Regions from separate parts of the Cryobacterium sp. PAMC25264 genome, predicted to be linked through region 2. Evidence: predicted binding sites of a transcription regulator. Region 2 holds the regulator's gene; the other holds the start of a gene.
The links. Region 2 encodes HspR, which represses chaperone genes until heat shock. Its sites were predicted from a motif close to AAGTTGAGTCNNNNNGACTCAACTT; they were not measured.

Region 1: a site for HspR is predicted at 3,286-3,310, ahead of KY500_RS04995 (ATP-dependent Clp protease ATP-binding subunit). Genes of this name have one in related genera too.

What each region holds. Positions count from the first base shown of each region.
Region 1 covers NZ_CP080383.1:1,078,267-1,093,587, reverse strand. The annotation lists gene KY500_RS05000 (glutamine synthetase III) at 1-601, shown strand, start outside; gene KY500_RS04995 (ATP-dependent Clp protease ATP-binding subunit) at 677-3,247, opposite strand; gene KY500_RS04990 (hypothetical protein) at 3,648-4,262, opposite strand; gene KY500_RS04985 (carboxymuconolactone decarboxylase family protein) at 4,295-4,612, opposite strand; gene KY500_RS04980 (ATP-binding cassette domain-containing protein) at 4,826-5,611, opposite strand; gene KY500_RS04975 (ABC transporter permease) at 5,608-6,651, opposite strand; gene KY500_RS04970 (substrate-binding domain-containing protein) at 6,648-7,643, opposite strand; gene KY500_RS04965 (DinB family protein) at 7,800-8,381, opposite strand; gene KY500_RS04960 (DNA alkylation repair protein) at 8,449-8,934, shown strand; gene KY500_RS04955 (NAD(P)-dependent alcohol dehydrogenase) at 8,931-9,899, opposite strand; gene KY500_RS04950 (VOC family protein) at 10,006-10,371, opposite strand; gene KY500_RS04945 (alpha/beta fold hydrolase) at 10,405-11,253, opposite strand; gene KY500_RS04940 (SbcC/MukB-like Walker B domain-containing protein) at 11,299-11,790, opposite strand; gene KY500_RS04935 (ATP-binding protein) at 11,787-14,765, opposite strand; gene KY500_RS04930 (DUF4194 domain-containing protein) at 14,762-15,321, opposite strand, start outside.
Region 2 covers NZ_CP080383.1:3,277,545-3,292,865, forward strand. The annotation lists gene KY500_RS15270 (hypothetical protein) at 1-485, opposite strand, end outside; gene KY500_RS15275 (carboxylesterase/lipase family protein) at 702-2,240, opposite strand; gene KY500_RS15280 (dihydrofolate reductase family protein) at 2,457-3,020, shown strand; gene KY500_RS15285 (carbohydrate kinase) at 3,112-4,044, shown strand; gene KY500_RS15290 (hypothetical protein) at 4,205-5,188, shown strand; gene KY500_RS15295 (aldo/keto reductase) at 5,305-6,276, shown strand; gene KY500_RS15300 (NAD-dependent epimerase/dehydratase family protein) at 6,273-7,274, shown strand; gene KY500_RS15305 (aldo/keto reductase) at 7,335-8,195, shown strand; gene KY500_RS15310 (putative quinol monooxygenase) at 8,295-8,597, shown strand; gene KY500_RS15315 (LysR family transcriptional regulator) at 8,612-9,547, opposite strand; gene KY500_RS15320 (SDR family NAD(P)-dependent oxidoreductase) at 9,696-10,376, opposite strand; gene KY500_RS15325 (helix-turn-helix domain-containing protein) at 10,478-11,326, shown strand; gene KY500_RS15330 (heat shock protein transcriptional repressor HspR) at 11,435-11,848, opposite strand; gene KY500_RS15335 (DnaJ C-terminal domain-containing protein) at 11,858-12,871, opposite strand; gene KY500_RS15340 (nucleotide exchange factor GrpE) at 12,864-13,550, opposite strand; gene dnaK (molecular chaperone DnaK) at 13,550-15,321, opposite strand, start outside.

The sequences.
Region 1 (15,321 bases), 1.9 Mb from region 2:
GCTCACGCAGATCATCACCGATCACGGCGCCGTCGTGTTCAACGGTGACGGCTACTCGGATGCCTGGCCGATCGAGGCCGAGAAGCGGGGACTTGCGAACCTGCGCACCACGCTCGACGCCCTGCCCGAGCTCATCACCGAGCCGGCCATGGATCTGTTCGAGAAGTACAAGGTCTTCAACCACCGGGAGATGCACAGCCGGTACGAGATCGGCCTGGAGCAGTACGCACTCACGATCGGTGTGGAAGCCCGCCTCACCCTGGAAATGGGCACCACGCAGATCCTCCCCGCGGCCGTGCGGTACCAGACCGAGCTGGCCGTCAACGTCGGGGCGCTCTCGGCCGCGGGAGTGGACGCCGACACCGCGCCGCTCCTCGCCGTGACCGGCCCGGTCGGCGAGCTGCGGAAGGCCCTGGCCGGCCTGAAGGCCGCGCTGGATGCCGAGACCGGACATGAGGCGCTGGCCGAGGCCGAGCACGCCCGGGATGCGCTGCTGCCGGCCATGGCCGCCGTGCGCACGGCCGCGGACGCGCTCGAGGACCTCGTCGCGGACGACCTGTGGCCGCTGCCGACCTACCAGGAGATGCTCTTCATCCTGTAGCCCTCGACGGAGCGCACGACAGAGCCCCAGCCGGATCCCATCTGGGTTCCGGCTGGGGCTCCTGTGTGTCGCCGTTTAGGCGGCCAGCGGCATCCGGGCCGGCTCGGCCGCCACCGTGAGGGCGCTGTCCTTCACGCTCACCGCGACGATGCCGCCGTCCCCGAGGGCCGAGGCCACCAGCAGGTCGGCGATCCGGTCGTCGACCTCGCGCTGGATCACCCGGCGGAGTGGACGGGCGCCGTATTCGGGCTCGTAACCGTGCTCGGCGATCCAGTCGATCGCCTCGTCGGTCACCGTGAGGGTGTGGCCCTGGGCCTGCACCCGGCTCTCGGTCTGGCTGAGCAGGAGCCGCACGATGCGGCGCAGCTGGGTCTGTTCGAGCTTGCGGAACAGCACGACCTCGTCGATCCGGTTGAGGAACTCAGGCCGCATGGCCTCACGAAGCTTGGCCATCACCCGGTCACGCAACGCCTTCTCCGAACCGAAGCCGTTGCCGGCACCGTCCAGATCGGCGGTGAAGCCGAGCGCGCCGCTGCGGCTAGCCAGTACCTCGGAGCCGATGTTCGACGTCATGATCACCACGGTGTTGCGGAAGTCCACCGTGCGACCCTGACCATCGGTGAGCCGGCCGTCGTCGAGCACCTGCAGGAGCAGGTTGAACACGTCGGGGTGCGCCTTCTCGATCTCGTCGAGTAGCACCACCGAGTAGGGGTTGCGCCGGACGTGTTCGGTGAGCTGACCGGCCTCGTCGTAACCGACGTAGCCGGGAGGGGCGCCGACCAGACGACTCACGGTGTGACGCTCGCTGAACTCGCTCATATCGAAGCGCAGCATGGCCTTCTCGTCGCCGAAGAGCGACTCGGCCAGTGACTTGGCCAGTTCGGTCTTGCCCACCCCGGTCGGGCCGAGGAAGAGGAAGCTGCCGACCGGACGGTTCGCATCGCCCATGCCGGTGCGGTTGCGCCGAACGGCCTTGGCGATCACGGTCACGGCGTCGTCCTGCCCGATGACCCGCTCGTGCAGGTCATCCTCGAGCCGGGCCAGGCGCTCCCGGTCACCCGCAGTGAGGCGGCTGGCCGGAATGCCGGTGGCCCGGGCGATGATCGCCGCGATCTCGGCCTCGTCCACCACGGCCGACGGACCGGAGTCCTCGCCACCCTGGCTGACGACGGCCGCGTCGATGGTCGCCGCGATCGTCTCGGCCTCGTCGCGCAAGCGGGAAGCCTCCTCGTACTGCTCGGCAGCGACCGCGTCGACCTTCGCCGACTCGAGTGCCGCCTGCTTCTCGCGCAGCCCGTCGACATCCACGCGGGAGCCGAGGGCCAGGCGAGCCCGGGCGCCGGCCTGGTCGATCAGATCGATGGCCTTGTCCGGCAGGAACCGGTCCGGGATGTACCGGGCGCTCATCTCCACGGCGGCGCGGATGGCGGCATCCGTGTAGCGCACCGAGTGGTGCTCGGCGTAACGCTCCTGCAGGCCGGCAAGGATCTGCACGGCATCCTCGATGCCGGGCTCCCCCACCCGCACGGGCTGGAAGCGTCGTTCGAGGGCCGGGTCCTTCTCGACCTTGCGGTACTCGTTCAGAGTGGTGGCACCAACGACGTGCAGCTCACCGCGCGCCAGGCGGGGCTTGAGGATGTTGCCGGCGTCCATGCCGCCCTCGCCGGAGCCGCCGGCGCCCACGACGGTGTGCAGCTCGTCGAGGAAGACGATGATCTCGTCGCTATGAAGGCTGATCTCGTCCATGGTCTTGGTGAGACGTTCCTCGAAGTCGCCGCGGTAGCGGGTTCCGGCCAGCATGGCGGGCAGGTCGAGCGCGATGACCCGCTTGCCGCGCAACTGCTCGGGCACGAGGCCGTCGACGATGGCCTGCGCCAGGCCCTCGACCACCGCGGTCTTGCCCACCCCGGCCTCGCCGATCAGCACCGGGTTGTTCTTGGTGCGCCGGGAGAGGATCTCGACGGTCTGCTCGATCTCGTCGCTGCGGCCGATCACCGGGTCGAGCTTGCCGGAGCGGGCGCGCTCGGTCAGGTCGACGCCGTAGGTGTCGAGCATCGGGGTGTCGGAGGTGCCGTCACCGACCGGGTTGCCGGCTGCGGCCTGGGCCTCGTCGGCCTCGGCCTGTTGGGCTCCGGCCTGCAGGGACTCGGCGGTGACGCCGGCGGCGGCCAGCACCTGGGCGGCCGGGGCATCCTGGTTCACCACGAAGGCGAAGAACAGGTGCTCGGGGTCGATGTAGGTGGAGCCGAAGGCGCGGGCGACCTGGTGGGCGTCGAGCAGGGCGCGCTGGGCCGATGGAGTGAGCGCGGGCGCCGAGGTGGCCTGCTGGTCGCTGGACTCGGGCAGGCGCTCTTCGGCGCCGGCCGCGATGGCCGCGGGGTCGCCGCCGGCGCGGCGGATCGCCGACGCGGCGGGCTCCTGCTCCACCATGACGCGCAGCAGGTGCAGGGCGTCGACGTGGGCGTGGCCGTGGTCGACGGCGAACTGCGCGGCCTGCACGAGAAGTTCGTGGGTGCGCCGGCTGAGCAGTCGGGTGATCTCAATGGGCCTACCGGACTGCGCGGAGCGCTGGCCCTGCAGGTAGCGGGCCAGGAATTCGTCGAAGGAACCGTTCTCGGATCCGGCCGGGCCGAAGTATGTAGGCAAAACAACCTCCTGGAAGTCAAAACGAGGAGGGATCCCGAAAGTTGAGCGCCCTCGACTCAAGTCAACGCCTGGGGTCATTTTTCATTCCCATCCGAAGCTGGGACTCCCCTGAGTCCGTCCGAAATCGCCGACCGCGACGGTCGAGCCCCTCGACGGCGGTCGAGCTTCTCGAGGTCGAGTGAGACGGTCCGCGCTCGCGCCCACCTCGTCGGTCGAGCCCGTCGAGACCCCGTGAGAGGATCTGCGCTCGCGCCCACCTCGTCGGTCGAGCCCGTCGAGACCCGGTGAGCGTCGTCGCCAACACGTTCGACTCACGGGATCTCGACAAGCTCGATCAACGTATTGGTCACGACCAACGAATGGGGTGCGACCAGCGGATGGGTCGCGACCGGCGGCCGGGCTAGGAGGTGAGATCGGCGCACTCCGGGGCCGCCCGGAATGCCTGGCCGAGGGTGCTCGACGTGTCGTTGATGGCCGTGGTGACGGTCTGCACGGTGCCGGCGACACTGTTGAGCGCGTCTCCGGTGTCGCCGACCACTGTGGCCAACGCGTCTACCAGGGCTGCCCCCGTCGTGCCCTGCACCTGGCTGGCGCTCGCCTCCAAGGTCTTCAGAGACTGGTCGACGTTGTCGATCGAGTCCTGCACGGCGAGCAGTTCCGGATCGTCGCCCAGATTCTCCGGCGGCGACTTCACGGTGTCGACCAGGTCCGTGGCCGATGCCGAGACTGTGTCCATCTGCTTCGAGATGGCCGTTCCCACCGAATCCCCACCGGTAGCCGCGGCGGCGGCCAGGCCCTGGACATCCGTCTTGAGCGTGGTGATGTCGCCGCAGACCGTGCCCGCCCAGGTCACCTGGGCCGCGGTCGGCGGGGAGGCGGTCGGCGGGGAGGCCGTGGACCCGGCCGCGGCAGTCGGCGAACCTGTCGCCGTCGGGCTCGGCGACGCGGAATCGCCGCCGGCAGTGCAGCCGGTGAGAAGCACCAGCAGCACCACGAACACGATGGGCTTGGTCACGGGGTGCTCCTCACTCGGTTGTCGGTCACTGACTACTGAGTGTCGTCTTCGCTTCCCAGCTCGATGTCCAGGTCGAGGGCTTCCGCGATCTTGCGCGCCGAGGACATCAGTCGCGGCGTGCCCACGATGGGAGCCACGGCGACGAGAACATCCTGGACGTCATCGACCGTCAGTCCTACCTCCGCGGCCGGTCCCACGTGGAGGAGGTACGAGGCGACGGGCGCGTCGACCGCCGCGAGGGCGGCGATCCTGGCGATCATCAGGGTGCGTGGGTCGAGCTCGGTGCGGGCCAGCGACACCGCGTTGATCTCGGTCGCCGCATCGAGCACCGGGGTTGTTCCTCTAGCCATGGGTAGCACTCCAATTCCCGGGCATCGCCCCGCTGTCGTCGATTCCTTCCGATGTCGGAGTCGCGCTGTCGGGTTCAACTCTCTCGCCCCGCAAACGCACGTCATCCGGCCTGTCGCCCCAGACGGTAGCAACCTATGTCGCCTGGGCCGATAGCCGGGCCGTGGAATCCTCCGAAACGGATGACACCGGATGGGCGCCGGCCGGAACCGGGATCAGCCGCGCTCGATCTCCCGGGCCAGTGAATCCAGCTCGGCGCCGCCGGCCATCAACCGGGTGAGTTCTTCGATGGTGATGCCGGCCTTGTCGAATTCGCCCAGGCTCGCGCCGCGGTTGAGCACCAGGAACCGGTCGCCGACCGGGTAGGCGTGGTGGGGGTTGTGGGTGACGAACACGACTCCGAGACCGTTGTCGCGGGCCCGTGCGACGTAGCGCAGCACGACCCCGGCCTGCTTGACGCCGAGCGCGGAGGTGGGTTCGTCGAGGATGACGACCCTGGCGCCGAAGTGAATGGCTCGGGCGATCGCCACCGACTGCCGCTCGCCCCCGGAGAGGGTGCCGATGGGTTGGTCGACGTCACGCAGGTCGATGCCCATCCGGCCCAGTTGCTCCAGGGTGATCGCCCGCATCTCGGCGACCCTGAGCCGGGAGAACGGCCCCACGCCGGCGCTCAGCTCAGCACCGAGGAAGAAATTGCGCCAGACCGGCATTAGAGGCACGATCGCCAGGTCCTGGTAGACGGTGGCGATCCCGGCGTCGAGGGCCTGCCGCGGGCCGGCAAAGCGCACAGTGGTTCCGTCGAGGAGAAGTTCGCCCGAGGAATGCGGGTGTACTCCGGCGAGGATCTTGAGCAGCGTCGACTTGCCTGCGCCGTTGTCGCCCAGGACACAGAGCACCTCGCCCGCCGCCACCGAGGTGGAGATGTCGCTGAGCGCGATGACCGAGCCGTAAACCTTGCCCACCCCGCGCACCTGCAGGATGGCCGTCTCCGCGGCGCTCATTCGCGCACCCCGGCCTGGCGGCGGACCGAGAGGTTGACCAGCACGGCGAGCAGAAGCATCCCGCCCAGGAAGGCCTTGAGCCAGTTGTTGTCCCACTGGGCGAAGACGATGCCCTGCAGGATCATGCCGTAGATGAGCGCGCCCAGCGCCGCACCGACGGCGGACCCGTAGCCGCCCGTGAGCCGGCAGCCGCCCACGACGGCGCAGATGATGTACACGAACTCCTGGCCGATGCCCGTGGTGGCCTGCACGGTCGCCACGTCGAAGAGCGAGAGCATGCCGACGAGCCAGCCGGCCGCGGCCGTGCCCATGAACAGGCCGATCCGGGTGCGCCGCACGGGAACGCCGGTCTGCACGGCGCTCTGCAACGCCCCACCGATGGCGAAGATCCAGTTGCCGTAGCGGGTGCGGAGCAGGATCCAGCTGGCGACGAGGGTGAGGCCGAGCCACCAGAAGACCGACACCTTGAGGTTCAGCCCGGCCACCGGGATCGTCGACCCGAAGATCGCCTTGCCGGCGTCGAAGCCGGGCACCGCGCTCATACCCTGGATGGCGACCTGGCCGGTCACAAGCTTGGTGCCGGCGAGGTTGATGCCCTGCAGGATGAAGAAGGTGCCGAGCGTAACGATGAAGCTCGGGATGCCGGTGCGAACAACGAGGAACCCGTTGAAGGCGCCCACCGCGAGGGCGATCAGCAGGGCGAGCACCATGGCCAGCCAGAGATTCATCCCCCACTGGGTGGTGAAGGCACCCACGAGCAGTCCTGTGGTGCCGGTCATGGCACCGGCGGACAGGTCGAACTCGCCGCCGATCATGAGCATCGCCACGGCGACGGCCATGATGCCGAACAGCGACGCCGAGTAGAGCCAGGTAGCAGCGCCGGCCGGGGTGAGGAACGACGTCGTGGCCAGGGAGAAGTAGCCGAAGATCGCCGCGGCGGCGACCAGCGCGCCCATCTCGGGGCGGCGCAGCAGGCGCACCACGGGGTGCGTCGCGGCGACCCTCTCGTCCCGGCGGGGTGGCGCGGCCAGCTGCGTCATCGCGTGCCGTTGCCGGCGAACTCGGCCACCTGGTCGGCGTTCTCCTGGGTCACGAAGCCCGGCCCGGAGTAGACCGGCAGGTTGCCGCCGACCACGTTGCCGTTCGTGTAGAACAGTTCGAAGAAGCTCACCGGCAGGTACCCCTGCAGGTAGGGCTGCTGATCGACGGCGAAGAGGATGCTGCCGTCGCTGATCAGCCCGGTGACATCGGCGGAGACATCGAACGTGCCGATCTGGGCGTCGCTGCCGGCCTCGGACACGGCCTGCGCCGCGGCGACTCCCACCGCGGAGTTGAGGGTGAGCACACCGTCGATGCTGGGATCGGCCAGCAGGGCGCTCTTGATGGTGTTCTGGGCATCCGCCACGTTGGCGATGTCGACCTGGAGGTTGCTCATGCTGCCGTCGAGGGTATCCGCGGCTCCGCGGCACCGGTCCTCGAGTCCGGCGTTGCCGGCCTCGTGGATGACGCAGATGACCTTGCCGGCGCCGGCCTCGGTGAGTTTGGTGCCCGCCCCCTGCCCGGCCAGGTATTCGCTCTGCCCGACGTGGGTGAGAGCGCCGACCGACGCGGACTCCTCGGCGCCGGAGTTGATGGTGATCACCGGGATGTCGGCTGCGGCGGCGTCCGCGAGGGCGCCCCGCAGGCCGTCCGGGTTGGCCATCGACACGATGATGCCGTCGACCTGGGCAGCGATGGCCGTTTCGATCAGTTGGCTCTGCTTCTGCACATCGGGGTCGCCCTGATAGGTGATCGTGGCCCCGTAGAGCGAGCCGGCTGCCTCGGCGCCGGACTTCACGACATCCCAGAACGCGTCGCCCGGGACGGAGTGCACGACGAGGGCATAGGTGCGGTCGGATGCGCCGGCGGCGGTACCGGCCGCCCCCGCGGACGCGATCGGCTGCCCGGTGCAGGCGGCGAGACCGGTGACGGTGAGCAGGGCGAGGGCGGCAGCAGCGCCGGAGCGGGCCCAGCGGGCAGGGATTCTCGACACGGTGCTTTCGTCCTTCGGTGTGGGCTGGCGGTGCGGGCTGGCGGTGCGGTCTACCGGAGTGTTCCCTGGGGAGAGTCCGGGCGTGTGCGTTGAGGGGCGACGTTTCGGGGCGCAGTCCACTTTAGGCCGCGGGCGACGCAGGTCACAGCCGGGGCGTCAAGCCTGACGGGCGGTCTGCTCCAGACCGGCCCGATAATCCGCCCACCACGCCGGGCTGCCCGACGGCAGGTTGTCATTGAGGGACCGCAGCCCGGCCGCCCCGTCGATCAGCTCACGCACGATGTCGGCATGACCGGCGTGCCGGTGAGTCTCGCTGATCAGATGCACCAGGATGCGATGCAGCGTCACCGTGTTGCGCTCGGCCGGCCACCACGCCACCCGGCCGGTTCCGTTCAGCGGCACGTCGGCGATGGTGGCGTCGGAGTGCGCCCACACCCGCCGGTACAGATCCACCAGGCCGTCCCGCGTTTCGTCGAGGGTGGCCCACATGTCGGCGTTGTCCTCGGCGCCGTCCTCCATCCACGGCATCGGCTCGGGGAACGGCCGGCCGAAGGTCGAGCCGAGGTACCCGGCCTCCACGCCGGCCATGTGCTTCACCAGGCCCAGCAGGTTGGTGCCGGTCGGCACCAGGGGCCGGCGCATGTCGTAGGGGCTGAGCCCGTCGAGCTTGAAGACCAGGGCCTCCCTGGCCTCCTGGAGATAACGGCGCAGGTCTCCGGCGTCAGCGTCTTCGGTCATGCGCTCCAGCCTTCCAGATCACCGCGCTGCGCGACAGTCCGGGCGAACGGCCAGGGAGAATAGAACCATGAGTGCAGCGGGCGAGTTCGTGGACGCCACTCTGCAACGCGAGAGCTCCTGGGAACGCGCGGAGGCCGACCGGTCCCGCTTGGGCGGGACTCTGGCCTTCTACGGCGCATCCGTCGGCGCGGTCCGCGGCACGGTGCGCGACGCCGGCCGGCGCTACCCCGCTCTCGACCACGACGACATCACGGCCCTGAGCAGCGAGCTCTGGGCCCTGCCTGTGTTCGAGCGACGCCTCGCGGCCGTCGTGCTCCTGCAAACCCATGTGCGGATGCTGCGCGCCTCCGACCTCACCCGCATCGAGGGGTTCCTGCGACAGGCTCAGCTGAGCGCCCTGGTGGATCCGCTGGCGATCGATGTCGTGCGCCCCCTGGTGACCGCGCTCACCGAGCCGACGCGTGGGCGGGCCGACGTGGTGCTCGACCGCTGGGCTCAGGATCCCAGCGACGGCCTGCGCCGGGCGGCTCGGCTCGCCTCCTCGACAGGCTAGGGCGTCACCACCAACTTGCCTCGCACACTGCCGTCCGTGAGCCTGGCCAGGGCTGTGGCGGCGTCCGCGAGCGGATAGACGGTGTCGATGACCGGGGTGACCGCCCTGCTCTCGATGAGACCCGCCAGGGTGTGCAGGTCGCGGTGCCGCACCGTCGCGGCGAGGCCGGTGAGTTTCTGGGAAACAAACGGCGAGAGCAGCAAGGCCCGGAGGGAGCGTTCGAAGCCACCGGTCAGCCGGCCGCCGCCCTCACCTCCCACGATGACGAGTGTGCCGCTCGGCGCGAGCAAACGACGCAGGGCGATGACCGACCGGTTGCCCCCGGTGTCGAGCACGAGGTCGTACCGCTCGCCAGATCTGGTGATGTCCATGCGAGCGTAGTCCACGACCACATCCGCCCCCAACGAGCGCACAAAATCGGCCTTGGCGGCGCTGCAGACGCCCGTCACCTGGGCGGACCAGGCGTGCGCGAGCTGCACAGCGTAGCCGCCGACAGCCCCGGATGCGCCGATCACCAGTACCCGCACCCCCGGGCCGGCGTCACGAACCGACGCCAGACCCTGCAGCGCCGTGACAGCGGAGACCGGCACCGCGGCCGCCTGCTCGACGGTCACCCCGGCCGGCCGGTGTGCCAGTGTGCCCTCACGGGCCACGGCGTATTCGGCCAGAGACCCGTCGCACACCCCGAAGACCTCGTCACCGGGCTGGAACCGGGTGACGTTGACCCCGACTGCCGCGACAGTTCCGGCGACATCTGTGCCCCGGACGCGTCGCCTGGGCCTCCGAAATCCCGTGGCCAGGCGCACCATCTCGGGCAGACCCGTCATCAGATGCCAGTCGCCGATGTTGACGCTGGCGGCCCGCACCTCGATGAGCACGTCGTCGTCGCCGGGCGTCGGCCGATCGATCCGGTCCAAGCGGAGAACGTCGGACGAGCCGTACCGATCCTGCACAAGGGCTCTCATGGGCGTCCTTTCGGATGCTGGCGGTGCGGGGCGGATGGGCGGCACGGCCGTGCCGCCGGTGTCGATTGAACACCCGCGTGACCGGAACCGCCACGCCGAGAGTCGTCTACGTCCTGGCCGAGATCTGCTGCAACGCCCAACTGTTGCCGTGCGGGTCGCTGAAGTAGGCGTAGCGGATGCCGCCGAGGTCGCTGACGTCCGACACGTCCACGCCGTTTCGACGCAGCGTGGCACGAACGGCGTCGACATCGTTGACGACCAGGTGCAGGTTCAGCACCGGAGCGGCATCCGGGGCACTGATGCCCACCCCGATCACGATGGAGCAAGCCGACCCCGGCGGTGTCAGCTGCACCACGCGCATCCCGTTGCCGGGTGACACATCGTGATCGAGGTGGAACCCCACCTGGTCGACGTAGAACGCCAGGCTGCGGTCAACGTCACTCGCCGGCAACGGCACCAATTCCAGTCGCATCTCCATAGTGGTCCCATCTTGGCACCCAGGAGGTCAGGAGTGGCCCAGCAGCCAGTCCAGAACGGCAGGGCACTCGTCGAGGATCGAGATGTGGCCGTCGTCCGGGTACTCCCAGAATTCGGCCTGGGTGCAGGTGCGGGCCAGCCACGCTCCGTGGGCGGGCGGAACCACCCGGTCACGGCCGCCCTGCACGATCAGCACGGGCACCGCCACAGCGGCCGGATCGAATCCCCACGGCCTCACGAACGCCAGGTCGTCGTCGATGACGCCATCCGGGCCCGCCGCCGACGCCTCCCCCACATCGTGGCCCAATGAGGCCCAGGCCCCGGCCAGCGTGGCGTAGTCACGTTCCACGAAGCTGGCCGGGTCGAACTTCGCCGTGGCTTCATAGTGCTCTCGGGAGGCGCGACCGGCCAGCGCCGACCGCAGAGCGCCGTCAGACGCCATCCCGGCGAAGAAGTCCAGGTCCTCGGTGTCGAGGGGCGCGAGGGAGGCCAGGCAGGCGGCGGCGATCACGCGGTCGGGCAGCAGTGCCGCGCAGGCCAGGGCGTGCGGGCCGCCGCCCGAGGCTCCCATCACCGCGAACCGGTCGAGGCCGAGGGCGTCGGCGATGGCCGCCACATCCGTCGCCGCGGAGGCGACCGAGCGGCCGGGCCTGGGCGTCGACCCGCCGTAGCTGGGCCGGCCGTATGAGACCAGGCGGATGTCCCGCGGGGCGGCAGCCGTCAGCAGCGGAGCGAGCAGCGCTCCGGTCTGCGGCGAACCGTGCAGCCACAGCACCGTGAGGCGGGGCCGGGCCCCGTCGCGGCCGGGGCTATCGATGGTGTCGTGCACCCTGATCACATGCCCATCGGGCAGTCGCAGATCGTGCACGGACACCATCGGGCCAGCGTAAGCCGGATTCCCCCGCCCGACCAGAGCGGCGCCTCAGCCGAGCGCCGGTTCCGCCTCCCGCGACTGCGCCTGGGCCTCGGCCGGCTCGGGCGACATCGACTCGGGCGACATCAGCGGGGTGATGTAGGAGAAGCCGGTGGCGCTGTTCTTGGTCATGGAGAGCACCAGGTCCATGTACGGCTCGAGCGCGGTGACCTTATCCAGCGGAGAGCCCACGATCAGCTGGAACCCGAGGCCCTTCCACGCTGCGACGGCCCGGCCGGCGAACTCGGAGTCGGACTTCACGAACCCCTCGTCGAGGAACACGGGCGCGAACCTCGGCCGGGTGCGGCTCTCGTCGCCGAGCTGGAACCGCAGGGCTGCTCCGACCACGAAGGCCACGAGTTCCTGCGATTCGCCACCGCTCTTGCCGCCGAGGGAGGAGTACGTGCTCACCTCGACGCCGTCCGGCGTGGTGCGCACCGCGGTGATCTCCACGTGCCGGCGCACGTCCAACAGCAGGTCACGGTCGGACTCGCCCTTCATGGCCGCACGGCCCCCGCGCGCCCCGCACCTGCGCCGTCGAGGTCGTCTGGCCGGCGGATCAGGTTCATGAACGCCTGCAGCCGGGTGAACCGGCTCTCGGTCTGTTCGTCGGTGAATTCCTCGGTCGACCCGGACGAGAGCAGCTTGAGTTCCTTGCGGAACGCCGTGGCGTCGTCGCGGTGCAGACGGCGCAGTGAGATCTGCAGCCGGTCCCGACCGGCGCCGAACGGCAGGGTCGTGAGGATCTCGTTGATGGGCCGCAGGCGGTCCTCGATCTCCTCGATCGACGTGGTGAACGCACCGACGAGCGGCACCAGGTCCTGGCCGCTCCACGCGGAGAGGCGACGCTTCCACTCTTGCCGGCGCTCGTAGAGGCCCAGTGTGTACACGGCGTCGAGGATGTCGTTGTAGCTGGAGTACGACTCCATCCCCACGCCGATGTTCGGGTCGGGCCACCGGCTCTGGAAGGTTTCGAAGATCCCGATCAGGGTGTCCCTGGCGTTGCGGGCGGTCTCGCGGTCCTGGCTCGACTGCTCGGTGAGACGCTCGCGTAAGCGCTTCACCCCGCCGGCGAAGCTGGCGAGATCGGCGCTGTCGACGCCGAACGCGAACTGCGCGTCCAGGTGGGCGGAGTGCTCATCGGTCAGGGTGACGGTCTCGTCGGCCTGGATGCGCTCGAGCCGCACGTTGACGAGGTCCTGGCGGTCCACGATCGCGGCGTGCTCGTCACCCAGTTCGGCGGCTGCCCGCTCGGTCTGGTGCTTGCGCTTCTGGGTGTCCTCAAGCTCGCTCGACAGGCGCGCCTCCTCATCCTGCAGCCCGCGCAAGACGTCGCTGCCGGCGAGCAGGCGTTCTCGCTCGGCTTCCTTGGCACCGATCCGGGCCTGGGCCCCGGCCACGTCGATGGCCGCCCAGGCGGTGTCGATCAGGTGCTGATGGGCATCCTTCAACCGGCGGAGCGCCATGATGCGGCCCGCCATGCCGGAGGCCTGCTGGGCCAGGTCGTCGGCGCGCTCCTTGAGCGCGGCCAGTTCGTCGGTGATCTCGGACAGGCGCACCCCGCTGGAGAAGCCGATGATGGAGCGCTGGTCCTTGTTCCAGCCGTGCGCGCCGCGCTTGCCATTGCGGATCTGCCCGCTCTGGGTGACCCGGGAACCGTCCCCGGCCAGCTCGGCCGGTCCGGCCACGCAGAGCGCGTCGATGGCGGGAGCCTGCACGCGGTCCTGCACCCAGCGGCTGAACGGCGAGTCCTTGAAGACGAGTTTGCCGGAGACGTACCGGGGGTCGGGTCGCACCTCCTGGTGCGGGTGCAGGGCGACGCCCTCGAAGTGGATGCGCACCGGGATGTGCAGCGGGTCGATGGCCTCACCGAGCGCGCGCAGTCGGGTCTCGTCGACGAGCAGCACCCGCACGACCGATGAGAGGGTGACCTCGGCGGCCTGGCGCCAGGCGTCTTCCCCGGGCGCGATGTCGATGAGCTCGGCCACGAACGGCAGTTCGTCTGCCGGGATGCCCGCGGCCTCGGCGATCATCAGGCGGGCGTTGTGCAGGTGCTGCGGCACCAGGCTGGCGCGGCCGGTGAGAAAGCCGTGCTCCTGCTTGAGGGTGCGGATCTTCTCTTCGATCGGGTACGCGGTGCGCTGCAGGCCCACCCTCTCGAGGTCGAGTTCCTGCTCGGTCGCGCCGAAGCCGGCCACGAACTCCTCGGCGCGCAGCTGGGCGGCGACGAAATCGTCGGCCGAATCGATGGTCGTGTCGACCAGGCTGATCCGGTCGTCGAACCGGGCCCGTTCAGCGGCCACGTCGTCGCGACGGGCAGTGAGCACGTCGAGTTCGTTCTGCAGGCCGGCGAGGACGTCGCCGCCGTTGTCGCGCTGCTGGTGTTGCAGGTCGGCAACCCGGCCCTTCAGCTCGGTTTCGGCGTCCCGGGCGGCGCTGAAGGCAGCCTGGTTCTCGCGCCGGCGGGCGCGGTTGGTGTCGGCGGCGGCGTCGAGCAGGCCGTGCTCGGTGAGCAGCTGCCAGAGCACGAACGGGGTGTCGCCCTCACGGTGGACCCCGAACCGGTCGATCAGGTCGGCCTTCTCGGTGGCGGACTCATAGTCCCGGTGCAGCTCGGGCAGGCGCTCGAGCACCTTGGCTTTCTGCGCCTCGGTGACCATGGCGCCGTAGGAACGCTCCAGGTCTTCGAAGTGGTCGACGGCCTTGTCCGCCGCGGCGTAGGTGGCGGGCTCTTCGAGCACCATCGACTTGTAGAGGCCGTCGACGGTCTTCACTTGCTGGCCGGCCTGGATGCGGGCGAGCAGGCGCAGGGCCTTGCCACCCTCGCCGTTCGCGCCGATGCCGAGCCGGGTATAGAGGGTCTGCGAGAACGCGGCGTAGGTGTCGAACACGTCGAGGTCGCTGAACCGGTTCTTCAGGGCGCGCTTGTCGAAGCGGGCCTCGGTGACGTCGGCGAGGTCGCGCAGGTCGAGCCGGCCATCGCGGGTGGCCATCTTCATGGTGACGTCGGCGAACTTCGTGGCGCCGCGCGGCACGAAGTAGGCCCGCAGCACGGTGAAGCGGCGCTTGTTGTCGTCGATGAAGGTCATCGCCACGGCGCCCCAGGTGGCTTCGTCGGCGCCGCGGAGAACCTGGTCGTGCATTTGGCCGGTGTCGGCCTCCCGCGTTGAGTCGGTCTTGCCGCGCAGGTACGTCATCAGGTTGCGCTGGTCGACGCTGCGGGCCCGGCCGGAACCGGCGTCGTTGGAGGCGCCGTTGAAGGGGGTGTCCGAAGGCATCATCAAGGCCAGGTAGGCGTCGAGCAAGCTGGACTTTCCGGTTCCGGAGGCGCCGGACACCAGGGTGGCCGATGCGGCGAAGTCGATGGTGTGGTGGCCCTGGAAGCCACCCCAGTTGACCATCTGGAAGGACTCGGCGCGCCACTGGGTGGTTCCCTCGGTGGCGCCGTCCATGTGGAAGAGCGGGGAATCGGTCATGAGACGGCCTCCAGGTCGGGGTCGGCAGCGGCGGATTCGGTGGGTTCGGCAGGTTCGCCGGATGCAGCGGAGGAAGCGGATGCGGCGGGCTCGAAGGCCTGGATGGTGTCCGTTTCGAGCTCGTCGGCGTGAGCCGTGCCGGCGGCGGGCAGTTCCCGGCCGTTCTGTTCGACCAACCATTCCCACAGTTCGCCGAGCCGTTCGATGGGCAGAAGCACCTCGATCACGGCCGAGATGCGGAAGCGGTCGGGGTCGCTGGTCTTCAGCAGCACCCGGGCCTTGGCCAGGCTGTCCACGGCAGCGGCGGCCCGGCGGGTGTCGCCGAACCGGTCCGTGGCGTGCTCGGGCCGGAAGTGCGCCACGTTGTCGACCAGGTTCTCCCGGTCGACGATGACGATATCGACGCCGCTGGCACGTTCGCTGCGGAAACGCTGGCGCAGCAGCACCAGCAGGATGGTCTCCTCGCGGGTGTACGCCACGTCGTGCAGCAGAGTCGGGAACCTGTCGCCGCCCTCCCCCACGGCCTGGCGTTTGAAGGCCACCTCGTAGTGCAGGT
Region 2 (15,321 bases):
CCGACCGCATCCTTGATGATCGCGCTCACCCTCTCGAGCTGCGGTTGGATGTTGACCTCGGTGAAGCCGACATTCTCGTGCAGGTCATAGGGGCGACCGGCGGCGTCCAGGATCGCCAGCGCCTCGGGAGGCGCCGTGCCCATGAAGCTGATGCCGAAGCCCTCATCGGTGATGTAGCCATAGGCGTAGTCGTCGGGAAACGTCGTGCGGACCGCGTCGACGGCACTGCCCCACGGGCCCTCCCTCTGGCCGATCTCCATTTCGTGCTCCACCGAGTAATCCCCCGCCCAGGCATCGCGGGGAGGAGGCTCCGGGACCGGGGTAGCGGAAACAACCGGTGTGGCGGAAGCTCCGGGTGTGGGGGCGTCGGCGGCGCCAGCTTCGGCCGAGGCCAGCAGCAGCGGCACTGCGACCACGGCGATCCCCACCACTCCCAGCACGAGGGCTGCCGTGATCAGCAGGTGCATCCGCGTCCTGCCTGCCATCCGAACCCCCATCGTCTGAAGCCGACGCTACTCCAGGATCGCCGAACATCGCTGGCCCCCGTTCCCTCCCCCGCACCATCGACCAACTGGTCCCGATGCGGACTTCTGCACCCGGCGCACCGGGTGCAGAAGTCCGCGCGGGGAACAGTTGCGCCAGAACCAACGGGGTTGAGCCTGTCGAAACCGGGACCCGCTCGACCCGCGAGAGACGGCGGGTCAGTCGGCGAAGGCCAGGGAGGCGCCGGCGTACGTGGCGGCCACGGTCGTGACCTCGGTGACGGCCTTGGGCGGGGCCGTGGGGCCGGCCGGAACGCTGTCGTAGCGGATCACCGGCTGGGCGCCAACGGGCTCGCCGGCGGTCCAGGCCGGCCAGGCGGGGTCTTCGCCGCCGATGAACGCCACCGCGGAACCGTGCACCTCGTCGGCCAGGCGCTGCGACGGCGCGGGGCCGGTGAGCACCTGGACCCGTGGGGCGTCGAGCGCGTCGAAGAAGAACGGCAGGTCGAGGCAGTGCAGCGCCCCGCCGAGCGTGGGCGAGCGCCAGGCGAACGCCCAGAGCCAGGTGGGGGCGGCCCCGGCTGCGGCCGAAGCGGCCCTCGCCTCGGCGACCCGCAGCATCACGCCGCGGATGGCGCGGTCGGAGGCGAACTGGCCGAGGAGGTCGGCGGTGCCGCGCTGGTCGTGCGCCGCGGTGTAGGCGCTCGCGGCCGTGGCGGGGACGCCGAGCCGGGCGAGCATCTCGGCGGCGTCCTCCCCGGCGAGCTCGTCGGTGAGGTCGTTCATGGCGAAGTTGAACTCGTGGTCGGTGCTGCCCAGCATCAGCGGCTTGTCGGCGCCGATCCCGGCGCGCACGGCATCGAGGGTGGCCAGCGGCACGAGGTCCCCGTCGATCACCGGCCCGAATGGCAGCCCGCCGACGAGGGTGTTCGCGATCTCGCCGAGCGGCCCGGCCGGGCTGCCGGCGGGCAACGCCGTGGCCAGTGGCTGCTGGGCCAGGATCTGGTGTTCGGTCAGCGCTCCGAGACCTGCCCGCGTCGGCGCCACCCCGGCCAGCTCGGCGACGCGCCGACCGGTCTGCTCGGCCCGGTCCGCGGTGAGATGGGTGGCCACCCCGGAGATGCTGATCGCCCGGGCGAACAGCGGCTGCGCCCGCGGCGAGCCGAGCAGGGTGAGCACCGCACCGCCGCCGGCGGACTGCCCCGCGATGGTGACCCGGGCCGGGTCGCCGCCGAAGAAGCGGATGTTGTCGCGCACCCACTCGAGCGCCAGCAGCCAGTCGAGCACGCCCCGGTTCAGCGGCGCATCCTCGATCCAGCCGAAGCCGTCGAAGCCGAGCCGGTACGACACGTTCACGGTGACCACACCGTGCCGGTTGAAACCCGCCCCGTCGTACCACGGGCTAGCGGCCGATCCGGAGGTGTAGCCGCCGCCGTGGATGTAGACCAGCACCGGCAGCCCGGCACCGGCCGGCGCAGGGGCCGGGTCGGGCGTGAACACGCTCACGTTCAGCGTGGACTCACCGGGGAAGCTGGGCTCGGGCACCAGGGTGGTGTCGCCGCCGTCGATGCGCTGCGGGGTGGCGCCGGGGCTGCCCGCATCCAGCACGCCCGACCACGGCGGATGCGGCACGGGAGCCGCGAAGCGCAGCTCGCCCACCGGCGCGGCCGCGTACGGGATACCGAGGAAGGCCGCGGAGCCGGGCCTCCGGCGGCCGCGGACGACCCCGGCTGTGGTGCTGACGTCGACGGTGTCCATCGGTGGCCTTCCTGCGGAGGAGTGGAGTGTGCTGTGCTGTGCTGTGCTGTGCTGTGCGAAGGCGACCAGATTACCCGAGGCAGGCACGCCATTCATGAGTAGGTCCCCGAAACCAGACGGGGCTGGCCTCAGCGGGGGCACGGCGAGCAGAATGGATGCGCCACGCCGCGGTGAGCACCTCACCGGGGTCGGCATCACCGCGGGAGGAGCACACGCATGGGCGTTCTGATCTGCACGGGCATCACCTCACTCGACGGCTACGTGGCCGACGAGTCGGGCAACTTCGACTGGAGCGTGCCCAGCGAGGAGGTGCACACCTTCGTCAACGACCTGGAGCGGTCGGTCGGCACCTACCTCTACGGGCGGCGGCTGTACGAGGTGATGGTGGCGTGGGAGAGCATGCACCTCAACGACGACGACCAGCCCGCCGTGATGCGCGACTACACCGCGATCTGGCAGGCCGCCGACAAGATCGTCTACTCCAGCACTCTGGCCGAGGCGTCCAGCCGACGCACCCGGATCGAGCGCAGCTTCGACCCTGAGGAGGTGCGGGAGCTCAAACGCACCGCATCCGGCAACCTGTCGGTGGGCGGTTCGAACCTGGCCGCGCAGGCGTTCGCGGCGGGGCTGGTCGACGAGGTGCAGCTGTTCGTGTCGCCCGTGGTGGTGGGCGGTGGCACGAGGTTCCTGCCCGACCATCTGTCGCTGTCGCTCGAGTTGAAGGACGACTACACCTTCCGCAACGGCGTGGTGTACCTCGGCTACCGGGTGCGCCGGTAGCGCCGGGCGCTATCCTGGGGCTCCCGCCGAAGCCCCGGCGTCCCGGCCCCGCACACAGCACCGCCCCGCAGACCACCGACAGGACCAGCCGATGACGCCTGACCGTTCGCTCCCCGCCACCACCCGCGCCCTCGTGATCGGGGAGGCCCTGATCGACATCGTGCGGCGGCCCGGCGCCGAGCCGGTGAGCCACGCCGGCGGCAGTCCGATGAACGTGGCGTACGGGCTCGGCCGGCTGGGCGTGCCCACCACCCTGGTCACCCAGATCGGCGCCGACGCGTTCGGCGACCTCATCGCCGAGCACCTGCGCGCCGCCGGCGTCGACCTACTGCCCGGGTCGGTCACGGCGAGCGCCACCTCCAGCGCCACCGCCATCCTCGACGCCACCGGTGCCGCCACGTACGACTTCGACCTGCGCTGGGAACTGCCGGAGGTGGCGCTGCCGGCTCCGTATACCCTCATCCACACCGGTTCGATCGCCGCGATCCTGCAGCCCGGCTCCCGGGCGGTGCTCAGCGCGTTCACGAGCGCCCCGGCCGGCACCCTGCTCAGCTACGACCCCAATGTGCGGCCGGGCATCATGGGCAGCCGCGACGAGGTGATGCGGGCCGTCGAGGAGCTGGCCGCCGCCGCCCACGTGGTGAAGATGAGCGACGAGGATGCCGCGTGGCTGTACCCGGGCCGCGACCTGGACCAGATCACGCGGGACTACGTGGCGGCGGGGGTGGCCCTGGTCGCCATCACCCGCGGCGGCGACGGGGCGATGCTACGCGCCGGCGGGGCCACGGCCGAGCTGGCGGCGCATCCGGTGGCCGTGATCGACACTATCGGTGCGGGTGACTCGTTCATGTCGGGCCTGCTCTACGCGATTCTCGCCGGCGGGGCCACCGAGGCCGTGCTGCAGAACGCGCTGGGTGCCAGCGACCTCGGCCAGCTGGGCCAGACCGCCCTGGCCAGCGCCGCGGTCACGGTCTCACGCGCCGGCGCGAACCCGCCCACAGTGGCGGAGCTCGCGGCACGCTGACCGGACTGCCACCGGACTTCCGCAGCAGACCGTACCGGGCAAGTCAATCCCCTTGAACGTGGGGCGAAGCCTGGCTTTACTGTGCGTACGTTGTCCCAGTCTTACGGGTCTCTGCTCGTGGCGGGTCTCTGACAGCGGGACACAGGAAGTCTGGTGCGACATGGCGGTCACAACAACCGACACCGCGGTGCAAGTCTCGGTCGAACTCACCCCCACGGATGGTGTGGTGATCGAAGGCAATTCGCTGGGGGTCACAATCCGGATCACCGCGCTCCGCTCCGCGATGATCGACCACGCCGAGATCTCGCTGATCCGCAAGGTCAACTACACCTACGGCCGCGGCAACATCTACGGCGGCGTCTTCCCCGCCCGGGAACGCAACACCGAGGTGCTCGCGACGATCTCGGTGCCGGCGCCCGGCGCGATCCCGGCCGGCCAGTCTCGGGTGCTCACCGGCAGGCTCAACATCCCCAGCGACGGCCCGGCCTCCGTGCGCGGCGACCTCATCGACGTGGGCTGGTCCGTGCGGTGCGTGCTTCGGGCCGCCGGCGGGCAGATCATCAAGCGCGAGCGCCTCATCGACGTGCAGTCCTGGGGCCAGACCAGCGCCGCCGACATCGGCCACCCGCCGGTCGGAAAGAACTTGGGCCACGTCGCCCTCGAGTTCATCGCGCTCTCCTCCCGCGTGCTCGAACCCGGCACCCCACTCACCGGGGTCCTGCGTCTCCGTGCCCACGACGCCATCGCCACCCGGGGCGTACGGGTGCATCTCGTGCGCTGCGAGGAGGTCTGGGGCGGGCCCGGCCAGGACGCGAACCCGGACGCGAGCGCATCCGAGGGATACCGGCACTCCGAGGCGGTGATGGCCGCCGTCGCGCTGGCTCCCGCGGGGCCCCTGGCCCCCGGCACCGTGGTGGACCTGCCCTTCGCGGTCGAGACGCCCGTCGGGCTGCCGGCCCCGTCGCTTTCGATCGGCAACCTGCACGTGCGCTGGGAGATTCGGTCGGTCGTCGACCTGCCGCTGCGGCTGGACCCGCGGCTGTCGCTGGACCTGCTCGCGGTCACGGCCACCCGCCAACCCACCGCACACCCCACCGCACACCCCGCCGAACACCCGCGATCGGGCAGCCTCGACACCGACTGACCGGCCCACCCCCGCACCACGTCGTGCCCGATTCGTCCGATTGAGAAGCCGGACTGCTGGATGGCATCCGGTTCTCCTGTTGGACAGCGACGCGGCGCGAGGAGCAGCCTGAGGGTATGGAATACACACACCTCGGCCGTTCCGGCCTGTCGGTCTCGCGTCTCTGCCTGGGCACCATGAACTTCGGACCGGAGACCGACGAGCCCACCTCGTTCGGCATCATGGACGCCGCCCGCGCGGCGGGCATCAACTTCTTCGACACCGCCAACGTCTACGGCTCCAAGCTGGGCCGCGGCGCCACCGAGAGCATCCTCGGCCGGTGGTTCGCGCAGGGCGGCGCGCGCCGCGAGGACACCGTGCTGGCCACGAAGGTCTACGGCACCATGTCCGACCGTCCCAACGACGGCAAACTGTCGGCGCTCAACATCCGCCGTTCGCTCGATGAGAGCCTGAAGCGGCTGCAGACCGACCACATCGACCTGTTCCAGTTCCACCACGTGGACCGGGACACCCCCTGGGACGAGATCTGGCAGGCCATGGAAACCGCCGTGGCACAGGGCAAGATCCTCTACGCCGGCAGCAGCAACTTCGCCGGCTGGCACATCGCCACCGCTCAGGCCGAGGCCCGCAAGCGCAATTTCACCGGGCTGGTCAGCGAGCAGTCGCTGTACAACCTGCTCAAGCGCGACATCGAACGTGAGGTCATCCCGGCGGCGCAGGCCAACGGAATGGGCATCCTGCCCTGGTCGCCGCTGGAAGGCGGCCTGCTCGGCGGGGTGCTGCGCAAAGAGCGCGACGGCAGCCGTCGGGCCTCTGGTGCCAACGCGGAGAAGCTCGAGAAGAACCGGGACGCCATCGGCGCCTACGAGGACTTCGCCGCCGAACTCGGCACCGAGCCCGGCGATCTCGGCCTGGCCTGGCTGATGCACCAGAAGGCCGTGACCGCACCGATCATCGGCCCGCGCACCATGGACCAGCTCGAGGCCGGCCTGCGCGCCGTGGACGTGAAGCTCGACCAGGCCGCGCTGACCCGGCTCGATGAGATCTTCCCCGGTTACAAGACCGCGCCGGAAGACTACGCCTGGTGAGCGTCGCACTGACCGTTCTATTCATCGGCGGCAGCGGCGTCATCAGCGCCGCCGCCGCGGAGCTGGCCGTGGCCCGTGGGAACCGGCTCACCGTGCTCAACCGGGGCCAGTCCGACCTGCGGGCCGTGCCCGCCGCCGCCGAGCTGCTGACCGCGGACGTGCGGGATGCCGCCGCAGTGCGGGCCGCCCTCGGCGAGCGCCACTTCGACGTGGTCGTGGACTTCGTCGCGTTCACCCCCGAGCACGTGCGGGCCGACATCGACCAGTTCACCGATCGATGCGGCCAGTACGTCTTCATCAGCTCGGCCTCGGCGTATCAGAAGCCGCCGGCCGCCCTACCGATCCGGGAGTCCACACCGCTGCAGAACCCCTTCTGGCAGTACTCCCGCGACAAGATCGCCTGCGAAGACGTGCTGCTGGACGCCTACCGCGATCAGGGTTTCCCGGTCACGATCATCCGCCCGTCGCACACCTACGACCGCACCCAGATCACGCTGCTGAACGGCTGGACCGACATCCACCGGATGCGCACCGGGCAGCCGGTGGTGGTGCACGGCGACGGCACCTCGCTCTGGACGCTCACGCACAGCACCGACTTCGCCAAGGCCCTGGTCGGCCTGTTCGGCCGCTCGCAGGCGATGGGCGACAGCTTCACGATCACCTCGGACGAGTACCTGCCGTGGGATGCCCTCTACGCGGAGTATGCGCGCGCCGCCGGCGCCCCCGCGCCCGAGATCGTGCACGTGGCCAGCGACACCATGGCCGCCGAGAACCCGGAGTGGAGCGGGCCGCTGCTGGGCGACCGCTCGCACTCGGTGATCTTCGACAACACCAAGGTGAAGGCGCTCGTGCCCGACTTCGTCTGCACCACCCCCGTCGCCCTCGGCTTCCGCGAGGCGATCGCCTGGTACGACGCGCATCCGGAGCAGCAGGTGGTGGACGCCGACCTGAACGCCACCCTCGACAGGCTCGCCGCGACGCACTCCACCCGTTCCTAGACTCAGTGACCGCTCGGGCCGACGCTGCCTGAGCATCCGTTCCCCCAGATTGGACACCCTATGAAGACCCGCCAGCTCGGCGACCGCACCGTCAGCTCCATCGGCCTGGGCGGCATGCCCATGTCGATCGAGGGCCGGCCAGATGAGGCCCGCTCCATCGCCACCATCCACGCCGCCCTCGAGGAGGGCGTGACCTTGATCGACACGGCGGATGCGTACCACCTGCACGCCGATGAGGTCGGCCACAACGAGTCGCTCATCGCGAAGGCCCTCGCTTCCTGGGGCGGCGACACCTCCCAGGTTGTCGTGGCCACCAAGGGCGGACACCTGCGCCCCGGCGACGGCAGCTGGTACGTCGACGGCCGTCCCGAGTACCTCAAGGAGGCCGCGAAGGCGTCCCTGCAGCGGCTCGGCGGCGACGCCATCGACCTGTACCACCACCACCGGCCCGACCCCGCTGTGCCCTACGCGGACTCCATCGGCGCCATCCGCGACCTGCTCGACGAGGGTGTCATCCGTCTGGCCGGCATCTCCAACGCCACCCCGGAGCAGATCCGCGAGGCCTACGAGATCCTCGGCGGCCGGCTCGCCAGCGTGCAGAACCAGTACTCGCCGGCGTTCCGCAGCAGCCAGCCCGAGCTCGATCTGTGCACCGAACTCGGTGTGGCGTTCCTGTCCTGGAGCCCGCTGGGCGGGATCAAGTCGGCCGCCGACCTGGGCACCCGGTTCGCGCCGTTCCAGCAGGTAGCGGATGCCCGCGGCGTGAGCCCGCAGGTCGTCACGCTGGCCTGGCACCTGGCCGCTTCCCCCCGGGTGATCCCCATCCCGGGGGCGAGCCGGCCGGAGAGCATCCGCGATTCGGCCCAGGCAACCGACCTCACCCTGTCGGCCGAGGAACTGGCCGCGCTCAACGCCGCCTGAGCCGCATCCTCGCGCTCTCACCGCACGACCAACACGGCGGCCGGGAATTCTCTCCCGGCCGCCGTGTTGTCTGTCAGTACAACCGAAACTGGAGCACCCATGACCGCCACCGTTCACCTCGCCCTGCAGCTCGACCCGAACGCGCTCGATCGCGCCGCGGCGGTGCTCACCGAGACCCTCACCGCCACCCGCGCCTGGCCCGGCAACGAGGGACTCGAGGTGATCGTCGACGACGCCGACCCGACACACGTGATGGTGGTCGAGTCCTGGGCCACCGCGGCCGACCACGCCGCCTACGCCGAGTGGCGCACCACCCCGGAAGGCGTCAGCCGGCTCGGCGAGATCCTCGCGGCCCCGCCCGTGAAGACGGTCTTCTCCGAGCGGATCCCGCTGGGCCTTTAGCCCCAGCCGTTGGCTCAGGCCGCCGTGCCCACCCGGTCGCCTGCTGCACCGAGAACCTCGGCACCGGTCCGCGCGGCGGCGACGTCTTCGAGCAGTTGCTCGAGGAACGCCGACGCGGCCGGGCTCGGCTCGTCGGCCACCGCGACGGCCACGGTCCACTCGGGAACGCTGGCCGGCAGCGGCACGGCCACGAGGTCGTCGGGCCGCTTCTGCGCGAAGCTCGTGGGCACGATGGCCACGCCGAGGTTGTAGCCCACCAGGTCGAGCAGCGGATGCACGTCGTTGACCTCCAGCGCCGCCCGGTACTCGAAGCCGGCCGCGGCGAACGCGCGCCGGGCGAGCATGTGCGCGCCCCAGCCAGCCTGGAAGCCGACCAACGGCTCGGCCCGGAGGGTCTCCAGGTCCACCTCGGCGAGGGACGCAACGGGGTGATCGGGGTGGCAGAGCACCACCATCTTCTGGCTGCTCAACGGGTGCAGGCGCACCCCGGGCGGGGTGTCCCCGGTGACCACAACCAGGGCCACGTCGGTCGTGCCACTTGCCACTCCCTCGATGAGCTCAACGGAGCCCACCTGACGCAGCCGCACCTCCACACCTTGGTTGGAGGTACGGAAGCGGGCGAGCTCGGCGGGCAGGTCCACGGAGCCCAGGCACGGCTCGGCGCCCACGGTGAGGCGGCCGCGCATCAGGCCGCGCACCGCGGCGACAGCGTTCTGGGCCGCGGCGGCACTCGCGAGCGTGCGCAGCGCATCCGCCAGCAGGGCCTGGCCGGCGGCCGTGAGCTCGACCCGACGGGTGCTGCGGATGAACAGCGAGGTGCCCAGCTCGATCTCGAGCGCCCGAATGGACGCGGAGAGCCCCGACTGGGAGATGTGCAGCAGCTCGGCTGCCCGGGTGAAGTGACGTTCGTCGGCGACCGTCACGAAGTGCTCAAGCTGGCGCAATTCCATTGTGCAAGTCTATGACTGAGTCCCTCTCTGCTCAGAACCTCCCGCTCTGACCCCACGCGGGCCCACCCCATCCGCGAACCGTGAGAAAAGCACCCAAAAACGCCCCCGGGAGGTGCTTAACTCACAGTTCGCGGGCCTGGAGAGGGCCTCAGTAGTCGATGCGACCGGCTCTGTTATGGAACTCGCCGGTGGGGCCGGACGGGCTCACGAGGGCTAGCGCCACCGTCGCATCCGTGCCCTCGGTGACGGTTTGGTGCCCACCGTGGTTATTGAAGTCCGTAGCGGTGTACCCGGGGTCGCTCACGTTGATACGGAAGGAGGGCAGGTTCTTCGCATACTGCACGGTGAGCGCGATGACGGCGGCCTTTGAGGCCGCGTACGGGATGGCGGGCACCGGGAACTCGTCATGTCCCTCGGTGGAGAGAAAACGCGGCCACCCGACTCCCGACGCGACATTAACGATCACCGGATGCGCCGAGCGGCGGAGCGCGGGCAGCGCGGCCTGGGTGACGCGCACGATCCCCAGCACGTTCGTGTCGAACACGTCGGCCATCTTCTCGGTCGTGAGGTCGTCGACACCGAAGGAAGTGCCCAGGATGCCGGCGTTGTTGACCAGCACGTCCAGGTCGGGCAGGGAGGCGAACAGGGCGTCGACGCTCGCCTGGTCGGTAACGTCCAGCTGAACGGGGTGGGCGCCCAGGTCGCGGGCGGCATCCCCGTTCGCGAGGTCTCGCATGCCGGCGTAGACGGTGTGACCGGCCTCGACGAGGCGGCGGGCGGTTTCGAGGCCGAGGCTTTTGTTTGCCCCGGTGATGAGTGTGAGTGTCATAGGTCAATGCTCTTGCCCGCACCGGGTTTCTCCCAGGCCCCACTCGACGGTGGGACTGCGAGTACCACGATGAATCACCCGGCCGCGGGCAGAATGGGGCCATGAGTGAATTCGCCGAGGTACTGCGAGCGTGGCGCGACCGGGTGCGGCCGGCGGATGTCGGGTTACCGTCCGGCGCGGGCCGGCGAACCACCGGGCTCCGCCGCGAAGAGCTCGCCGCCCTTGCCGGCGTGAGCGTGGACTACATAGTGCGACTGGAGCAGGGCCGGGCAGTCAATCCCAGCCCGCAGATGCTGGGTGCCCTGGCCCTCGCCCTGCGCGTGACCCCGACCGAACGCGATCACCTCTTCAGAGTCGCCGGCGTCGCGCCGCCTGCCCGCGGAACCGTTCCTCAGCACGTGACCGCCGGTGTGCAACGGATCATCGACAGGCTCGGGGACGTGCCGATGGCCGTGTTCACCGCGTCGCACGACATCCTGCTGTGGAATCCGCTCTGGGCAGCGCTGACCGGTGATCCGTCGCGTTACGTGGGTATCGAACGCAATCTGGTCTGGCGGCATTTCATGTGGGGCCACGAGGGAGTCGAGTTCGACGCCCAACACGAAGAGGACTTCGCCAGCGACCTCGCCGCTGACCTGCGCACGGCGGTGGGCCGGTACCCGCACGACGGCGCTCTGGCGCAGCTGGTGGCCCGGCTGCGCGCCGCGTCGGACGAGTTTGAACACCGCTGGGGCGAGGCGCGGGTGGCCGAGCATCGCTCGAGCCGGAAGACCGTGACCCGCACAGCGGTCGGCCCGATCAGCGTCGACTGCGACGTGCTGACGGTTCCCGGCGGCGACCTGCGCATCGTCGTCTACACCGTCGTTCCCGGCAGCGTAGACGAGCAGAAACTCGACCTACTACGGGTCACCGGCCTGCAATCGCTCACCACAGCCCCGCTGAGCGGGTAAGCGGATGGGCCGCGAAGCGAGCGCGCCCACCCGACCACGAACCGTGAGAAAAGCACCCAAAACACCCCCGGGAGGTGCTTAACTCACAGTTCGCGGGATCGGGAGGGGCTACCTGTCGAGGGGGCGCCAGATCACGATCTGGTTGGAGCGGCGGGTGCGGGTTCCCGCGCGCATCGAGATGACCTCACCGGCTGAACCGGCCGCGAAGACCCGGCGGCCCGGCCGGTTGAGCAGTTCATCGGCCAGGGCAGCTTCGAGGTTGCCGACGCGGTTTTGCAGTGAGCGCACGGTGTCCTCGAGCGCGAGAATGCGGCGGATGCCCTCCAGGCTCACGCCCTCTGCACCCAGGTCGGCGATCTCCCGCAGCCGGGCCACGTCGCGCATGGAATAGCGGCGCGAGCGGCCCGGCGTGCGGTCGGGGCTGACGAGGCCCAGGCGGTCGTATTGCCGCAGGGTTTGCGGGTGCATCCCGGCAAGCTCTGCGGCGGTACTGATCACGAAGACCCGGGTGTTCTCATCCATCGACGTTCATTACCCCTTGGCCCGGGCGATGAGCTCGTCGCGCGGGTTCTCCTTGGGCAGGGCCTCGTTGAAGGCGAGGAGTTTCTCCTCGGCGTCCTTCGACAGGTGTGACGGCACGGCCACCTGCACCACGGCGAGCAAGTCGCCGGTGCCCTTCTGGGTGACAACACCGCGGCCCTTGACGCGGAGAACGCGGCCGCTGGGGGTGCCGGGTGCCACGCGCAGCTTCACCGGGGGTCCGCCCAGGGTGGGCACCTCGATGGTGGCGCCCAGAGCGGCTTCGACGAAGGTCACCGGCACGTTCACGCGCAGGTTGAGACCCTCGCGCTCGAAGACCGGATGCTTGCGCACGGTCACGGTGAGCACGATGTCGCCGGGCTCGCCGCCATCCGGGCTGGGTTGCCCCTGCCCGCGCAGCTTGATCTTCTGGCCGTCGGCAACGCCCGCGGGGATCTTGACCTTGATCGGCCGGCCCTCCTGCGTCTGCAGGGTGATCTGATCGCCGTGGGTGGCCGTGATGAAGTCGACCGTGGTGGACGCGATGACGTCGCGGCCCTTACTGGGGCCGCCGAAACCACGGTAGCCGCCGCTCGGCGTGCCGAACCGGCCGCCGGCAGCGCCGGCGCCCTGTCCGCCACGGCCGAACATGCCACCGAGGATGTCGTCGAATCCGGCCTGCTCATAGGAGTAGCCCTGTTGCCGGGCTCCCCCGCCGAACATGCCGCCGAAGACGTCGTCGAACCCACCCTGCTGGCCGCCCTGGCCAGGGGCGGTGAAGCGAGCTCCACCGCCCATGGCACGCACGGCGTCGTACTCCTTGCGCTGTTCAGGGTCGCCGATCACCGAGTGGGCCTCGCTGATCTCCTTGAACTTCGCCTCCGCTGCGGGGTTACCCGGGTTGGAGTCGGGGTGGTACTTCCGCGCGAGCTTGCGGTACGCCTTCTTCAGGTCGGCGGCGGAGACGTCTTTCGAGACCCCGAGAACCTTGTAGAAGTCCTTGTCGAACCAGTCCTGGCTAGCCATCGCTCGGTACCTGCACGACGACCTTGGCTGCCCGCAGGAGCGAGGAACCGAGGTAGTAGCCGGTCTCGACGACATCGCCGACGGTTTCCACCTCGACGTCCGGGCTGGGCTGCTGGAAGATGGCCTCGTGCACGGTGGGATCGAAGACGTCGCCGACCGAACCGTACGGCTTGAGGCCGATGCGCTCGGTGCTGGCGCGCAGCTTCGCGGCGATGGTCGCGAAGGCGGTGTCGCCCTCGAGGTCGCCGTGCTTCTCCGCCCGGTACAGGTCGTCGAGCACCGGCAGCAACACCTTGACGACCTCTCCGGTGACGCGCTCGCGCTCGATCTCGCGGTTCGCCTCGGTGCGCTTGCGGTAGTTCGCGTACTCGGCGGTGACCCGCTTGAGGTCGGCGAGGTGCTCGTTCGAGGGGTCGTTGGCTTCGAGGGTGGCCGCATCCAGGATGTCCTGCACGGTCAACTCGTCCTCTTCGATGCCCTCGGCACTCGCGGCGTCAGGGGTTTCGCCCTGCTTCACCTCGGATGCCTCGGTCGCGCCGACCGCGGCGGCCAGCTCGGCCTCCGCGTCCGTTGCGGCATAGGACCCGCCCGCCGCGGGGGCGCCCGATTCGGGCGCTCCCGCAGCAGAGGCGGATTCTTCTTCGGGACGGTTCTCGTCCGGGCGCTTGGAGTCGCCCATTACTTCTTCGCTTCGTCCTCGTCGTCGACAACCTCGGCGTCGACAACGTCTTCGTCGGTCTTGCCGGCGTCGGCGGGCTCAGCGTTCTCGGACGCGCCGGACGCGGCATCCGCCTGGCTGGAGGCGTAGATGGCCTCGCCGAGCTTGCCCTGGCTCTCGTTGAGCTTGTCGAACGCGGTCTTCACCGCGTCGTCGTCGTCACCGGCGAGAGCCGACTTGAGAGCGTCGACGTCGCCCTGCACCTCGGTCTTGACCTCCTCGGGAAGCTTGTCGTCGTTCTCCTTGATCAGCTTCTCGATCGAGTAGGCGAGCTGCTCGGCCGTGTTGCGGGTCTCGGCGGCCTCGCGGCGGCGCTTGTCCTCTGCCGCGTGCTCTTCACCCTCACGAACCATGCGCTCGATGTCTTCCTTGCCGAGCGCCGTGCCGCCGGTGATGGTCATCGACTGCTCCTTGCCGGTGCCCTTGTCCTTGGCGGACACGTGCACGATGCCGTTGGCGTCGAGGTCGAAGGTGACCTCCACCTGCGGGACGCCGCGCGGCGCCGGCGCAATGCCGGTGAGCTCGAAGGTGCCCAGGTTCTTGTTGTCGCGGGTGAACTCGCGCTCGCCCTGGAAGACCTGGATGGCCACGGACGGCTGGTTGTCATCGGCCGTGGTGAAGGTCTCACTGCGCTTGGTGGGGATGGCCGTGTTGCGCTCGATGAGGCGCGTCATGATGCCGCCCTTGGTCTCGATGCCGAGGCTCAGCGGGGTGACGTCGATGAGCAGAACGTCCTTGCGCTCGCCCTTCAGCACGCCGGCCTGCAGCGCGGCGCCGACGGCGACGACCTCGTCGGGGTTGACACCCTTGTTCGGGTCCTTGCCACCGGTCTCGGCCTTGACGAGCTCGTACACGGCGGGCATACGGGTGGAGCCACCGACGAGAACGACGTGCGCGATGTCTTCGACCTTAACGCCGGCCTCACGGATGACGTCCTGGAACGGCTTCTTGGTGCGGTCGAGCAGGTCCTCGGTCATCTTCTCGAACTGGGCGCGGGTGAGCGTCTCGTCGAGGTTGGCCGGGCCGTTCTCCGTGAGGGAGAGGTAGGGCAGCTGGATGCTGGTGGACATGCTCGAGGACAGTTCCTTCTTGGCCTGCTCCGCGGCTTCCTTGAGGCGCTGCTTGGCGATCTTGTCCTTGGAGACGTCGACGCCGGTGGTTTCCTTGAACTTCTTGATCAGGTGGTCCACGATGCGCTGGTCCCAGTCGTCGCCGCCGAGGCGGTTGTCACCGGCGGTCGAACGCACCTGGATGGTGGAGAACTCGTCGTCCTTGCCCACTTCGAGGAGGGACACGTCGAAGGTTCCGCCACCGAGGTCGAAGACCAGGATGAGCTCGTCTTCCTTACCGCGGTCCAGGCCGTAGGCCAGGGCGGCCGCGGTGGGCTCGTTGATGATGCGCAGCACGTTGAGGCCGGCGATCTCGCCGGCTTCCTTCGTGGCCTGACGCTCGGCGTCGTTGAAGTAGGCGGGAACGGTGATGACGGCATCCGTCACCTTGTCGCCCAGGTACTGCTCGGCGTCGCGCTTGAGCTTGGCCAGGATGCGGGCGGAGATCTCCTGCGGGGTGTACTTCTTGTCGTCGATGCCGACGGTCCAGTTGGTGCCGACGTGGCGCTTGACCGACGAAATGGTGCGGTCAACGTTGGTGACTGCCTGGCGCTTGGCGGTCTCACCGACGAGTACCTCGCCGTCCTTGGTGAATGCGACCACCGAAGGGGTGGTGCGGAAAC